Regions from separate parts of the Leclercia sp. W6 genome, predicted to be linked through region 2. Evidence: predicted binding sites of a transcription regulator. Region 2 holds the regulator's gene; each other region holds the start of a gene.

Region 1 (4,822 bases), 690 kb from region 2:
ACGCTGGGGCGAAAATTAACGTCACGCTGAACGGCATTCAGTACCCCGGACTCAGTAACAACAGCGTGCTGGCGTTAACCGGCCAAGGCTCGGCGGGCGTTGCCGACGGCGTGGGTATCCAGTTGCTTTATAACGGCGAGCCGCTGGTTTTAAACAGCACGATTGCCCTTAAACAGACGAGTGGCGGTCAGGAGAGTATGCCGATCGCCGCCCGTTACTATCAAACCAAAACCTCAGTAAGCACCGGAACCGCGAATGCCAGTGCCACCCTGATCCTCACCTATCAGTAAAAGGAACGATCGATGAGGCTGAATATTATCGGGATAGCGATCATCTGGTTGTACACCGCTGTAGCGTTGGCGACGGATGCGGTAAGCGTCTCAGTAAAAGGGAGAATTATCGCCTCTCCCTGTATTTTTAATGGCGGAAATTCAAGTGTGAACGTCAATTTGGGAAACATGCAGGCAAAGAATATGGCTACGCCGGCGTCATCCTCCACGCCTGTGCCTTTTTCGCTCAACTTCACCCAATGTCCGGCGGCTACCCAAAGCGTGACTGTCAGCTTAACCGGGACGGCAGATCCCGTGGCCGGAACGCACTATTACAGGAACAGCGGCACTGCCACAAATATCGCGCTGGGCATAATTGAAACCGGTACGGGGAATTTAAAAGGTCCGGGGAGCCGCATGACTCAAAATATTGGCGACGATCGTACTGCAACCATGAATTTGCAGGCCATTACCTATTCCGCTACCGGTGGCGTCACGCCTGGGACTATCAGCGTCGCCGTGGTCGCGACGCTGGAATACAACTGAACGAGTGAGGGAAATACCGACGATGGTCAACGTTCTTATTAATGAGACAGAGACACTTTACTGTTATGCGCTGAAAAAACTGATTGTCGATCTCTTCGGGACGCAATTCGGGTGTGAAATAGAGTTTATGACGGAATTTACCCGGGAGAATATTAGCAACGCCGATCTCATGGTGCTGTCACTCTGCCGGGGAGAGCCCTTTATCTGTACGCCAGAATTACTCGCGCGCAGGAAAGGGGTGATGATTGGTCTGGTCAATGGCGAACACTACAGTAAAGAGACATTACCGGCCTGTTTTCAGGAGATGGTTTTTGTATCGCGGGATGCGCCGCTGAGCGATTTTTATCGGGTATTCAGTTCGGCCTGGCACACCCTGCAGCGCCACGAAGAGATCAGGGTTAACCCCGTCTGCGCCGAGTGTCAGCACCGGACTTTATCTCCACGGCAGACCGTGATTATGGCGAGCCTGTACCAGGGGCTCTCGACGCCCGCTATTGCACAAAAGCTGAAGATCGACAGCAAAACGGTATATGCCCACAAGTATGATGTCATGCAAAAATTCCAGCTGGAGAGCGATCACCATCTGCAGGCATTGCTGACCCGAATGCGGGACAAAAATATGCAAATAAACCTGCTGCGTGAATGCCTGAAAGCCTGATTGTACCTGTGGCGCTCTGAAAGATGCCCGCCTGCGCGGGCGTCTTACCTGTCTGGCTATCCCAAAAATAGGCATTTTCTATACATATTTTAACTTTTGACCATTCCTACCGATTTCCTCCTGTAATTCTCAATATTATCAATCGATTAAACAATCTCCGTCAGGCCTGTTAAGCCCGTCATCAGGGTCTATGCTTAATAAAAGTATTCAAAAAGGGCGGTTAAGCCGAATGACCCTGCAAGTGAGGGGTTGAAGTGATAATCATTATCACTAACATGGTGTTATGCCCAAAGGGCGCAATACATGAGGTGGACTTATGGAACAGCATTCAGAAACGTTTGATCCAACAGATTTTGCATGGCGTGGATTATCGCTGACCCCTGCCGCAGCGGCGCACATTCGCGAGCTGGTGAGCAAACAGGCAGGTATGCTCGGCGTGCGGTTAGGGGTGAAACAGACGGGCTGCGCCGGTTTCGGCTATGTCCTCACCACCGTCAGCCAGCCGGAAAAAGACGATCTGGTTTTTGAACATGACGGCGCCCGGCTCTACGTGCCGCTCCAGGCGATGCCGTTCATTGACGGTACGGAAGTGGATTACGTGCGCGAAGGCTTAAACCAGTTATTCAAATTCAATAACCCGAAAGCCCAGAACGAATGCGGCTGCGGCGAAAGTTTTGGGGTATAGGCGGTATTATGTCTCGACATACTGAAGCAACTGACGACGTCAACACCTGGTCCGGCGGCCACATTAATTACAAAGAGGGCTTCTTCACCCAATTGCAGACCGACGAGCTGGCAAAAGGGATTAACGAAGAGGTCATTCGCGCGATTTCCGCCAAGCGTAACGAACCCGACTGGATGCTGGAGTTCCGGCTGAATGCGTTCAAGGCCTGGCTGGAGATGGAAGAGCCGCACTGGCTGAAGGCGCACTACGACAAGCTGAACTATCAGGATTACAGCTACTACTCTGCGCCGTCCTGCGGCAACTGTGACGACACCTGCGCCTCTGAGCCCGGTGCGGTACAGCAGACCGGGGCCAACACCTTTTTAAGCAAAGAGGTGGAAGAGGCGTTCGAACAGCTCGGTGTACCGGTGCGCGAAGGACGCGAGGTGGCGGTGGACGCCATCTTTGACTCCGTCTCGGTCGCCACCACCTACCGGGAAAAACTGGGCGAGCAGGGGATCATCTTCTGCTCCTTCGGGGAAGCTATCCACGATCACCCTGAGCTGGTGAAGAAGTATCTTGGCACCGTGGTGCCGGGCAACGATAACTTCTTTGCCGCCCTGAATGCGGCGGTGGCCTCCGACGGCACCTTTATCTACGTGCCGAAAGGCGTGCGCTGCCCGATGGAGCTCTCCACCTATTTCCGTATCAACGCCGAGAAAACCGGCCAGTTTGAACGCACCATCCTCGTCGCCGATGAGGGGAGCTACGTCAGCTATATCGAGGGCTGTTCCGCTCCGGTGCGCGACAGCTACCAGCTGCACGCGGCAGTGGTGGAGGTGATCATCCACAAAGACGCCGAGGTGAAATACTCGACGGTGCAGAACTGGTTCCCGGGGGATAACAACACCGGCGGCATCCTGAACTTCGTCACCAAGCGCGCCCTGTGCGAAGGCGAAAACAGTAAAATGTCGTGGACCCAGTCTGAGACCGGCTCCGCCATCACCTGGAAATATCCGAGCTGTATTCTGCGCGGGGATAACTCCATCGGCGAGTTCTACTCCGTGGCGCTGACCAGCGGGCATCAGCAGGCCGATACCGGCACCAAGATGATCCACATCGGCAAAAACACCCGGTCGACCATCATTTCGAAAGGGATCTCCGCAGGGCAGAGCCAGAACAGCTATCGCGGCTTAGTCAAAATCATGCCGACGGCCACCAACGCCCGTAACTTTACCCAGTGCGACTCCATGCTGATTGGCCCGGACTGCGGGGCGCATACCTTCCCGTATGTTGAGTGCCGTAACAACAGCGCCCAGCTGGAACACGAAGCGACAACCTCGCGGATTGGTGAAGATCAGCTCTTCTACTGCCTGCAGCGCGGCATCAGCGAAGAGGATGCCATCTCGATGATCGTGAACGGTTTCTGTAAGGATGTGTTCTCTGAACTGCCGCTGGAGTTTGCCGTGGAAGCACAAAAATTACTGGCGATTAGCCTTGAACACAGCGTCGGTTAAGGATTAAGGAAAGCACATGTTAAGCATTAAAGATTTACAGGTCAGTGTGGAAGATAAAGCGATCCTGCGCGGCCTGAGCCTTGAGGTTCGCCCGGGCGAAGTGCATGCGATTATGGGCCCTAACGGGTCGGGTAAAAGTACGCTGTCAGCGACTTTGGCCGGGCGCGAAGATTACGAAGTGGTCGGCGGTTCGGTCGACTTTAAAGGCAAAGATCTGCTGGAACTGTCGCCGGAAGAGAGAGCCGGGGAGGGCATTTTTATGGCCTTCCAGTACCCGGTAGAGATCCCGGGCGTCAGCAACCAGTTCTTCCTGCAGACCGCGCTGAATGCCGTGCGCAAATACCGCAGCGAAGAGGAGCTGGATCGCTTTGATTTCCAGGACCTGATGGAAGAGAAGATCCAGCTGCTGAAGATGCCGGAAGATCTGCTCACCCGCTCGGTCAACGTCGGTTTTTCCGGCGGGGAGAAGAAGCGCAACGACATTCTGCAGATGGCGGTGCTGGAGCCGGAGCTGTGCATCCTCGATGAAACCGACTCTGGGCTCGATATCGACGCCCTGAAGATCGTCGCCGACGGCGTTAACGCCCTGCGCGACGGCAAGCGGTCGTTCATCATCGTCACCCACTATCAGCGCATCCTTGATTACATCAAACCCGATTATGTGCATGTGCTTTATCAGGGGCGGATTGTGAAATCGGGTGATTTTACGCTGGTCAAACAGCTGGAGGAGCAGGGCTATGGCTGGCTTAGCGAACAGCAGTAACGCGCTGCAGCAGTGGCACCGCCTGTTTGAGGCGCAGGGCGGAACCCGCTCTGAACAGGCCCAGCAGCACCAGCAGCAGATGCTGCGCCTCGGGTTGCCGACGCGTAAGCACGAAAACTGGAAATATACCCCGCTGGAAGGGCTGCTTAACGGCGAGTTTGTTTCCCGGCCCGCCAGGGTAGAAGCGGCCGATCGGGATGCGCTGGCGCTCACCCTCGACGCCACGCGGCTGGTCTTTGTTGACGGACGTTTTAGTCCGGAACTGAGCGACAGCACCGACGGCAGCGGGTTTGATGTCGAAATCAATGACGAGCGGCAAAGCCTGGCGGCACCGGTTCAGCCGGAGCTGTTCCTGCATCTGACCGAAAGCCTGGCTCAGAGCGTGACGCATATCAGGGTGAAACG
Region 2 (4,822 bases):
CTGGGCCCGCGGCGGCTGGCTGCAGCCAACCGGTCAAACCCTGCTAGCGCCGCACTGGAGCTTTATGCCGGGTACCTATCAGGGTGCCGAAGCCGGGGCCAACTTTGACTACGGAGACAGCGGTGCGCTGAGTTTCTCGTACATGTGGACCAACGAGTACAAAGCGCCGTGGCACCTCGAGATGGACAAGTTCTATCAGAATGACAGAAAAACCCGCGTCGATTATCTCCACTCCTTTGGCGCGAAGTACGATTTCAAAAATAACCTAATTCTGGAAGCCGCCTTTGGTCAGGCCGAAGGTTACATCGATCAGTATTTTGCCAAAGCCAGCTACAAGTTAGATATCGTGGGCGGCCCGCTCTCGACCAGCTACCAGTTCTACGGCACGCGTGATAAAGCCGACAGCGGCACCGTGAATGATATCTACGACGGCACGGCATGGCTGCAGGCGCTGACCCTGGGTTATAAGGTCGGGCAGGTCGATTTACGTCTGGAAGGGACTTACGTTAAGGCGGAAGGGCAGCAGGGTTACTTCCTGCAGCGTATGACCCCAACCTACGCTTCGTCCAACGGCCGTCTGGACGTGTGGTGGGATAACCGCTCCGACTTCAACGCCAACGGCGAAAAAGCGGTCTTCTTCGGCGCGATGTATGACCTGAGCAACTGGAACCTCGCAGGCTGGAGTGTGGGCGCGTCTTATGTTTACGCCTGGGATGCAAAACCGGCAGACTGGCTGATCAACAGCGCGGGCCAGCGTGAAGATATTGCCTCTAACAAGATTAAAGAGTCGGCCTACAGTCTGGATGCGATCTACACCCTTCAGGATGGTCGCGCGAAAGGAACTATGTTCAAACTGCACTTCACGCAGTATGACAACAATTCCGATATCCCAAGCTACGGCGGCGGTTACGGCAACATCTTCCAGGATGAGCGAGACGTGAAGTTTATGGTTATCGCCCCGTTCACCATCTTCTGATGACACATCCGGCGGGGGATAACCCCGCCGACCGGAGACTGCTATGCTGAAAAAAATCGTACTGGTCGCGCTGGTGGCATCAGGACTGACCGCCTGCGCGCAACCTCAGACCCAGAAAGAAGATACCCGTCTGAAAGAGGCCTACAGCGCCTGTATCAATACCGCTGAAGGGTCGCCAGAGAAGATCGAAGCCTGCCAGAGCGTGCTGGACGTGCTGCGCCAGGAGAAGGCGCACGAGCAATTTGCGACGCAAGAGACCGTTCGGGTTGCGGATTACCAGGCCTGTATCCAGGCGCGTAAAACGGGTAACAATCAGGACGTGACCAAAGACTGCGATAAAATCTGGCAGGAGATCCGCAATAACAACAGCAAGTAATCGGCTGTTTGCCACGCCCGATGGCGCTACGCTGACACGGGCCTACAAATGCGTAGGTCTGTGTCAGTGAGGCGCCACCGGGCTTTTTACATAATGACAGGCAAAAAAAAGCCAACCGTCAGGTTGGCTCAGAGTATGCGGATGAATTATTTCGCGTCGTGCGCGTGGTCATCTTCGCGGCAGTCGCCTTCGGCACAGTGGCCATACAGGTAGAGACTGTGGTTGGTCAGACGAATGCCGTGACGGGCGGCAATTTCACGCTGACGTGATTCGATAGAGTCGTCGCTGAATTCGATCACTTTGCCGCAATCCAGGCAAATCAGGTGATCGTGGTGATGCTGCTGCGTCAGTTCAAATACGGATTTCCCGCCTTCAAAATTGTGACGCGTCACGATGCCTGCATCGTCGAACTGGTTCAGTACACGGTAAACGGTAGCCAGACCAATCTCTTCGCCCATGTCGATCAGACGCTTGTATAAGTCTTCCGCACTGACATGATGGTTATCCGGACCCTGAAGCACTTCCAGGATTTTTAACCGTGGAAGCGTGACTTTCAGTCCGGCCTTCTTTAATGCGGTGTTGTTGTCAGTCATGCGGAATCTGTCCTGTTGCTAAACGATTCACTTCTAAAGAAGAAGTGACAGAAAATGCACCTGGGAAATGCGTCTCATTATAGAACTGCCATGACCTAATGAAAACTGCAAGTCTCAAGTAAAGTATGCTTATAAAAACGTGGTACCGCCAACAAACTTGTTACAGGGTGACCCGTTTGAACCTGGATCATTGTACAGGTATGGCAGGAAAAGTTAAAAATTTGTAGCAATTATTTTGATTGATATTACCTATCAATGCGGCGCAACTTCAACGTTGCGCCGCAGCATTTCAGGCGTTGAGGATATCGTCGAGATGCAGCTCTTCGCGAACCTGCTTAACCCATTTCTCTACGCGCTCAGCGGTCAGTTCAGGCTGACGATCTTCGTCGATGGCGAGGCCCACGAAGTGATTATCATCGGCCAGACCTTTTGAGGCTTCGAAGTGGTATCCAGCAGTTGGCCAGTGACCAACGATCACGGCGCCGCGCGGCTCAATGATGTCGCGAATGGTGCCGAGAGCATCGCAGAAGTACTCGGCATAGTCTTCCTGATCGCCACAGCCGAACAGGGCAACCAGTTTGCCGTTGAAATCGATCTCTTCCAGAGACGGGAAGAAGTCGTCCCAGTCGCACTGCGCTTCACCGTAGTACCAGGTAGGGATGCCCAGCAGCAGAATATCGTAACCTTCGATATCTTCTTTGCTGCTTTTCGCAATGTCATGCACATCGGCAACGTCTTTACCTAGCTGTTTTTGAATGTTTTTTGCGATATTTTCGGTATTACCCGTGTCGCTGCCAAAAAAAATGCCGATGATTGCCATGAGTAAAATAACCTCTTGAAACTTAATGGTATGGTGGCGCAATTTAGCCACGGATAAGGGCAATCATAGCAGAACAGAGAAGCCTGCGGAAACTGCAATCACCCAGGACTGCACTCTGTGCTACATGAAAGCAATAAGAAGGGGAGTTTTCTGACTTACGCTTTGCCGTGCCATTTCTCGAGCTGCGAAATCAGCATCTCTTCAATCAGCTCACTGCGGCTGATATCACGAGCATTCGCCAGCTCGTTCAGCGCATCGACGGCTTCAGCGTTCAGTTTCAGCTCGACGCGTTTAAGCCCGCGGCTTTTATCGCGTTTAAGCTGATTGCGCTTATTGATGCGCAGCTGTTCATCACGCGAAAGCGGATTGGTTTTCGGTCGTCCCGGGCGACGCTCATTCGCGAACAGATCTAATGTCGTGCGGTCCGTGTGTTCTTTGGCCATGATTTTGAGAATTCGGGGGAAACAAGACACCCTGCTAATGCCCGGGCGATAAGCGCGCCATCATACATCACCGAAAACGGCACGCCAACGACTGGAGGCCCGCAGGCGACCAGTCGCTCTCTTTTTAATCAATTTGCCGTGTCAGCGAGGTAACGACGGATAGCGCGCAGCACCGCGTCCGGTTTTTCGGCATGTACCCAGTGTCCGGCCCCGGCAATGACATGCGCACGCGCCTGGGGGAATTGCGCCAGCAGCGCATCACGGTACGCTTCGGTCACGTACGGGGAGTTGCCGCCGGTAATAAACAGCGTCGGATGCGGCCACGCCGGTACCGGCTGCCAGCCGACGATCTGGTCATACTGATCCCAGAGCACCGGCACGTTAAAGCGCCACTCGCCGTCGACGAAGGATTTCAGCAGAAACTGCACCACGCCTTCTTCATCAAGATGTTCGCGCATGACCGCTGCGGCCTGCTGGCGGGTACTGACGCCAGCGTCCGTGACGGCGTTGATAGCGGCGAAGATCTCATCATGGCGGCGCACGTCGTAATCCACTGGCGCCACGTCGATCACCACCAGGCCCGCAATGCGCTCCGGCGCAAGCGCCGTCAGCGCCATCACCGCTTTGCCACCCATGGAGTGACCAATCAGGATCGCTTTTTCAATATTATGCTCATTCAGCGTATCCAGCAGATCCTGGGCCATATCGGCGTAGGTCATCTGCGGCGAGCGCGGCGACAGGCCGTGGTTACGCATATCCACCTGCAGCAGCGCGTGATCCTGCACCAGATCCCGTGCCAGTACGCCAAGATTATCCAGACTACCAAACAGACCATGCACCAGGACGATGGGAGAATTATTGTGCGGCGATTGTGCAGATTGCGCTCGGGTATTCAATTTCATGGCAAAGTTCTTTTTTTACGTATGTCAGGTTAGGGTATCATGTTGACCATTCTGCCGCCCGGCTGCAAGGAAACAGTTAATTCTGACTTTTGCCGCCATTCTGGCTTGACGCTATCCGCTGTTGGGTTTTGAACTTATACTCCCAACGACTTGTATTCAGATAAGATATCGCACTGGATTAAGATGAAAACAATCGAAGTTGATGACGAACTCTATCAGTATATCGCCAGCCAGACGCGGCATATCGGTGAGAGCGCGTCCGACATTTTACGGCGCATGCTCAAAATGGCCGCCGCCTCGCAGTCTGCCGCTCCGGCCCTCAAAGAGACGCGCCAGCCCGTTGCCGTCGCCCAGGAAAAGCCGCTGACGCAGGTAAAAGACAAAGTGCGTGCGATGCGCGAACTGCTGCTTTCTGACGAATACGCTGAGCAGAAGAAAGCAGTTAACCGCTTTATGCTAGTGCTGACTACACTCTATTCACTGGATAACAACGCGTTTGCCGATGCGACGGAGTCACTGCATGGTCGCACCCGCGTCTATTTCGCGGGTGACGAGCAAACGCTGTTACAGAATGGCAATCAAACTAAACCCAAGCACCTCCCTGGTACACCGTACTGGGTGATCACCAATACCAATACCGGACGTAAACGCAGCATGATCGAACACATCATGCAGTCGATGCAGTTCCCGGTGGAATTGATTGATAAGGTTT
Region 3 (4,822 bases), 1.8 Mb from region 2:
GCTACGACGACCGATACGCTGTCCGTGACGTTTAACTTTCCCTTTAACTACCAGGGTGTTAACGACTTCGACTTCGACTTCAAACAGTTTCTGCACAGCAGCTTTGATTTCTGCTTTGGTCGCGTCTTTAGCAACTTTGAGAACGATGGTGTTAGTTTTTTCCATCGCAGTAGACGCTTTTTCAGAAACGTGCGGTGCGCGCAGCACCTTCAGCAGACGTTCTTCACGAATCATGCCAGCATCTCCTCAACTTGCTTAACAGCATCAGCAGTCATTACGACTTTGTCGAAGGCGATCAGGCTAACCGGGTCGATACCAGTCGCATCGCGTACGTCAACCTTGTGCAGGTTACGTGCGGCCAGGAACAGGTTCTCGTCCAGCTCACCGGTGATGATCAGCACATCTTCCAGAGCCATGTCTTTCAGTTTCTGTGCCAGCAGCTTAGTTTTAGGCGCTTCTACAGAGAAAGATTCGACAACGATCAGACGATCCTGACGTACCAGCTCGGACAGGATGCTTTTCAGCGCGCCGCGGTACATCTTTTTATTAACTTTTTGACTGTGGTCCTGCGGGCGAGCAGCGAAGGTCACGCCACCGGAACGCCAGATCGGGCTCTTGATAGAACCTGAACGCGCACGGCCAGTACCTTTCTGGCGCCACGGCTTTTTGCCGGAACCAGTTACTTCAGCACGAGTCTTCTGAGCACGAGTACCCTGACGAGCACCAGCTGCATAAGCAACAACAACCTGGTGAACCAGCGCTTCGTTGAAATCACGACCGAAGGTAGTTTCGGAAACAGTCAGCGCGCTCTGCGCGTCTTTCAATACTAATTCCATTGCTATCCCCTTACGCCTTCACAGCTGGTTTAACGATCAGGTCGCTACCGGTTGCACCCGGGACCGCACCTTTAACCAGCAGCAGGTTGCGCTCAGCGTCAACACGTACTACGTCCAGGCTCTGAACGGTTACACGTTCGTTACCCAGCTGACCTGCCATTTTCTTGCCTTTGAACACTTTGCCCGGAGTCTGGTTCTGACCGATAGAACCCGGAACGCGGTGAGACAAGGAGTTACCGTGAGTAGCGTCCTGGGTACGGAAGTTCCAGCGCTTAACGGTACCAGCAAAACCTTTACCTTTAGAGGTACCGGTTACGTCAACTTTTTTAACTTCAGCAAACAGTTCAACGCTAATGTCCTGACCTACGGTGAACTCTTCGCCTTCAGCCAGGCGGAATTCCCACAGACCACGGCCAGCTTCTACGCCAGCTTTAGCGAAGTGACCCGCTTCTGGCTTGGTTACACGGTTAGCTTTTTTAGCACCAGTGGTAACCTGAATAGCGCGGTAGCCATCGTTAGCCAGATCTTTAACCTGAGTAACGCGGTTTGCTTCAACTTCGATTACGGTTACTGGGATAGAAACGCCATCTTCAGTGAAGATGCGGGTCATACCCACTTTTTTACCGACTAAACCAATCATTGTATCAACCTCTCAATCGCTCGATGACCTGATTAACCCAGGCTGATCTGCACGTCTACACCGGCAGCCAGATCCAGACGCATCAGAGCATCAACGGTTTTCTCAGTTGGCTCAACGATGTCAACCAGACGCTTGTGAGTGCGGATCTCGTACTGATCACGCGCGTCTTTGTTAACGTGCGGGGAGATCAGAACGGTAAAGCGCTCTTTGCGGGTCGGCAGCGGGATCGGACCACGGACTTGCGCACCAGTGCGCTTAGCAGTCTCGACGATTTCCGCGGTTGATTGATCGATCAGACGATGATCAAACGCTTTAAGGCGGATACGGATTCTTTGGTTCTGCATGAGACCAGAGCTCCAATTATTTTATAAACGAAAATGATCACTACTCAGACCCATTACGATTGATGGGAGAGTGTAACCGTTCTTACGTAGCTCCCCGATTGGGAGCATTGTTAGGCAACTGAAAAAGATTGCTGCCCGGGGTTCAGATTGAACCAGCTGTCAATTACGACAAGCCCGCGCATTATACGTAAATCTGGGCAGGACGCAAGCCCAGTTTAGAAAATAGACGGCAGAGCTCAATTTTGCGTGTCCCCTCGTAAATACGATGCAATCGTACATTCTCGTGATAACAGGCAGGAAGGCGTCTCGCAGCGTTTTAGTTTGCCGTTTGTTTCACCTTTGGGGGGCATGGAATATGGAGGCAAACATTCTATTGAGGTTTACGCCAATGCTTACTCTCCTCCCCTTCTTGCTTGCCTACCTGGGATTAACAGCACTGTTAGTTCGCGAGGATATCCGCTCACATCTGCTTCCGGACCGATATCTCTGCCCGCTACTATGGGTTGGTCTGCTTTATCACCTCTGTCTTCAACCCGAGCGGCTGCCTGCCGCCGTCGCAGGGGCGATAGCGGGGTACACAGGATTCGCGATTATTTATTGGGGTTACAGGCTGCTACGTAAGCGTGAAGGGCTGGGCTACGGTGACGTAAAGTATCTGGGTGCGCTGGGCGCATGGCATGGATGGTGCGTACTTCCTGTGCTGGCATTATCAGCAGCTTTGCTGGCTACGCTTTATCTTCTCATCCTGGCGATGTGTAAACCCGGGGAACAGATATTAAAAAACCCACTGCCATTTGGACCTTTCATGGCGGCAGCGGGTTTAATGATGAGTGGGCAAAGCCTGATCAGCTTTCCACTTTAATTTGCGACTGGAGGTAATTTTGCAGCCCAATTTTACTGATAAGATCCAGTTCTGTTTCCAGCCAGTCGATGTGCCCTTCTTCATCGGCCAGAATCTCAATCATCATATCGCGGCTGACGTAGTCATGAATGCTGTCTGCATAAGCGATAGCTTCACGTAGATCTTTCGCCCCTTCGAGCTCCAGCGTCAGATCCGAACGCAATATCTCTTCGACATCTTCGCCGATACCCAGCTTGCCGAGATCCTGCAGGTTGGGGATACCCTCGAGGAACAGAATACGCTCGATGTACTTATCAGCGTGCTTCATCTCATCGATGGACTCATGGTATTCAATATCGTTGAGGCGAGTCAGACCCCAGTTTTTGAACATTCTCGCATGGAGAAAGTATTGGTTGATTGCGACAAGCTCATTTCCCAATAATTTATTGAGATAACTTATGATTTTGATATCACCTTTCATTATAGTCCCTCCGCTTCCACTCATTGAAGCGTAGATGGGGCTACAGGGATGTCAAAAGAAAAGTATGAGCCTCAGGCAATCTCTTTGTATTCCGGGATCTGCATCAATTCGTCCTGCATAATCTCGCGGGCAGCGCGAACGCACTTACCGCATTGATTTCCAACCGGAACAAACTTACGCAGCTGCTGAAAAGATTGGGGATGAAACTGGCGAACGGCCTGACGAATTTTTTTATCACTCACACCGTTACATAAACAAACGTACATAACCACTCCCGTTCAAAATATGTGCAAAGTGTAAGTGAGAATAATTATGATTACAATAGCACAAGCATGAAGATGCGGGGCGGGAGCGAACAAAAAATACGAAAATTTGTGACAGCCATAAACGCTGAAAACAAAAAAGGACGCCGAAGCGTCCTTTTTAATTCAGGGATAATTAATTAGCCCAGAACTTTAGCAACAACACCCGCGCCAACGGTACGGCCGCCTTCGCGGATTGCGAAACGCAGACCATCGTCCATTGCGATTGGGTGGATCAGGGTAACAACCATTTTGATGTTGTCGCCTGGCATTACCATCTCAACGCCTTCTGGCAGTTCGATGGTACCGGTCACGTCAGTAGTACGGAAGTAGAACTGTGGACGGTAGCCTTTGAAGAACGGAGTATGACGGCCGCCTTCGTCTTTGGACAGGATGTACACTTCAGATTCGAACTTGGTGTGTGGCTTGATTGAGCCTGGCTTCGCCAGAACCTGACCACGTTCGATTTCTTCACGCTTGATACCACGCAGCAGAACACCAACGTTCTCACCAGCACGGCCTTCGTCCAGCAGTTTGCGGAACATTTCAACGCCAGTACAGGTAGACTTAGCAGTCTCTTTGATACCAACGATTTCAACTTCTTCACCAACTTTGATGATACCGCGCTCTACACGACCGGTAACAACGGTACCACGACCGGAGATGGAGAATACGTCTTCGATTGGCAGCAGGAACGGCTTGTCGATAGCACGCTCTGGTTCCGGGATGTAAGAATCCAGGTAGCCAGCCAGTTCGATGATTTTCTCTTCCCACTCAGCTTCGCCTTCCAGCGCTTTCAGAGCAGAACCACGAACGATTGGGGTATCGTCGCCTGGGAAGTCGTACTGGGACAGAAGTTCACGAACTTCCATTTCTACCAGTTCCAGCAGCTCTTCGTCATCAACCATGTCGCATTTGTTCAGGAACACGATGATGAAAGGAACGCCTACCTGACGACCCAGCAGGATGTGCTCACGGGTCTGAGGCATCGGGCCGTCAGTCGCAGCAACAACCAGGATCGCGCCGTCCATCTGCGCAGCACCGGTGATCATGTTTTTAACATAGTCGGCGTGGCCTGGGCAGTCTACGTGTGCGTAGTGGCGAGTCGGGGTGTCGTATTCAACGTGAGAAGTGTTGATGGTGATACCACGAGCTTTTTCTTCTGGTGCGTTATCGATCTGGTCGAATGCACGAGCAGAACCACCGTAGGTTTTAGCCAGAACGGTAGTGATTGCAGCGGTCAGGGTAGTTTTACCGTGGTCAACGTGGCCGATAGTACCAACGTTGACGTGCGGTTTTGTACGTTCAAATTTTTCTTTAGACACGGCTATATTCCTTACTATAGTGCCCCCTCACCGAGGGGGCACGGGACTTAGAT

What was found. Region 2 encodes Fur, which represses iron uptake genes when iron is present. Its sites were predicted from a motif close to ATAATAATGAGAACNACTATCAA; they were not measured.
Region 1: the regulator Fur is predicted to act here: its motif matches at 1,728-1,750, upstream of sufA (Fe-S cluster assembly scaffold SufA).
Region 3: the regulator Fur is predicted to act here: its motif matches at 3,443-3,465, upstream of bfd (bacterioferritin-associated ferredoxin).

The regions. Positions count from the first base shown of each region.
Region 1 is NZ_CP031104.1:1,640,913-1,645,734, reverse strand. It holds gene DVA43_RS08050 (fimbrial protein) at 1-290, shown strand, start outside; gene DVA43_RS08045 (fimbrial protein) at 303-815, shown strand; gene DVA43_RS08040 (helix-turn-helix transcriptional regulator) at 838-1,473, shown strand; gene sufA (Fe-S cluster assembly scaffold SufA) at 1,790-2,158, shown strand; gene sufB (Fe-S cluster assembly protein SufB) at 2,167-3,654, shown strand; gene sufC (Fe-S cluster assembly ATPase SufC) at 3,671-4,417, shown strand; gene sufD (Fe-S cluster assembly protein SufD) at 4,392-4,822, shown strand, end outside.
Region 2 is NZ_CP031104.1:2,326,609-2,331,430, reverse strand. It holds gene chiP (chitoporin) at 1-976, shown strand, start outside; gene chiQ (ChiQ/YbfN family lipoprotein) at 1,020-1,352, shown strand; gene fur (ferric iron uptake transcriptional regulator) at 1,499-1,945, opposite strand; gene fldA (flavodoxin FldA) at 2,235-2,765, opposite strand; gene ybfE (LexA regulated protein) at 2,921-3,208, opposite strand; gene ybfF (esterase) at 3,337-4,110, opposite strand; gene seqA (replication initiation negative regulator SeqA) at 4,294-4,822, shown strand, end outside.
Region 3 is NZ_CP031104.1:4,107,553-4,112,374, reverse strand. It holds gene rplW (50S ribosomal protein L23) at 1-234, opposite strand, end outside; gene rplD (50S ribosomal protein L4) at 231-836, opposite strand; gene rplC (50S ribosomal protein L3) at 847-1,476, opposite strand; gene rpsJ (30S ribosomal protein S10) at 1,509-1,820, opposite strand; gene DVA43_RS20065 (A24 family peptidase) at 2,209-2,682, shown strand; gene bfr (bacterioferritin) at 2,666-3,142, opposite strand; gene bfd (bacterioferritin-associated ferredoxin) at 3,214-3,408, opposite strand; gene tuf (elongation factor Tu) at 3,585-4,769, opposite strand.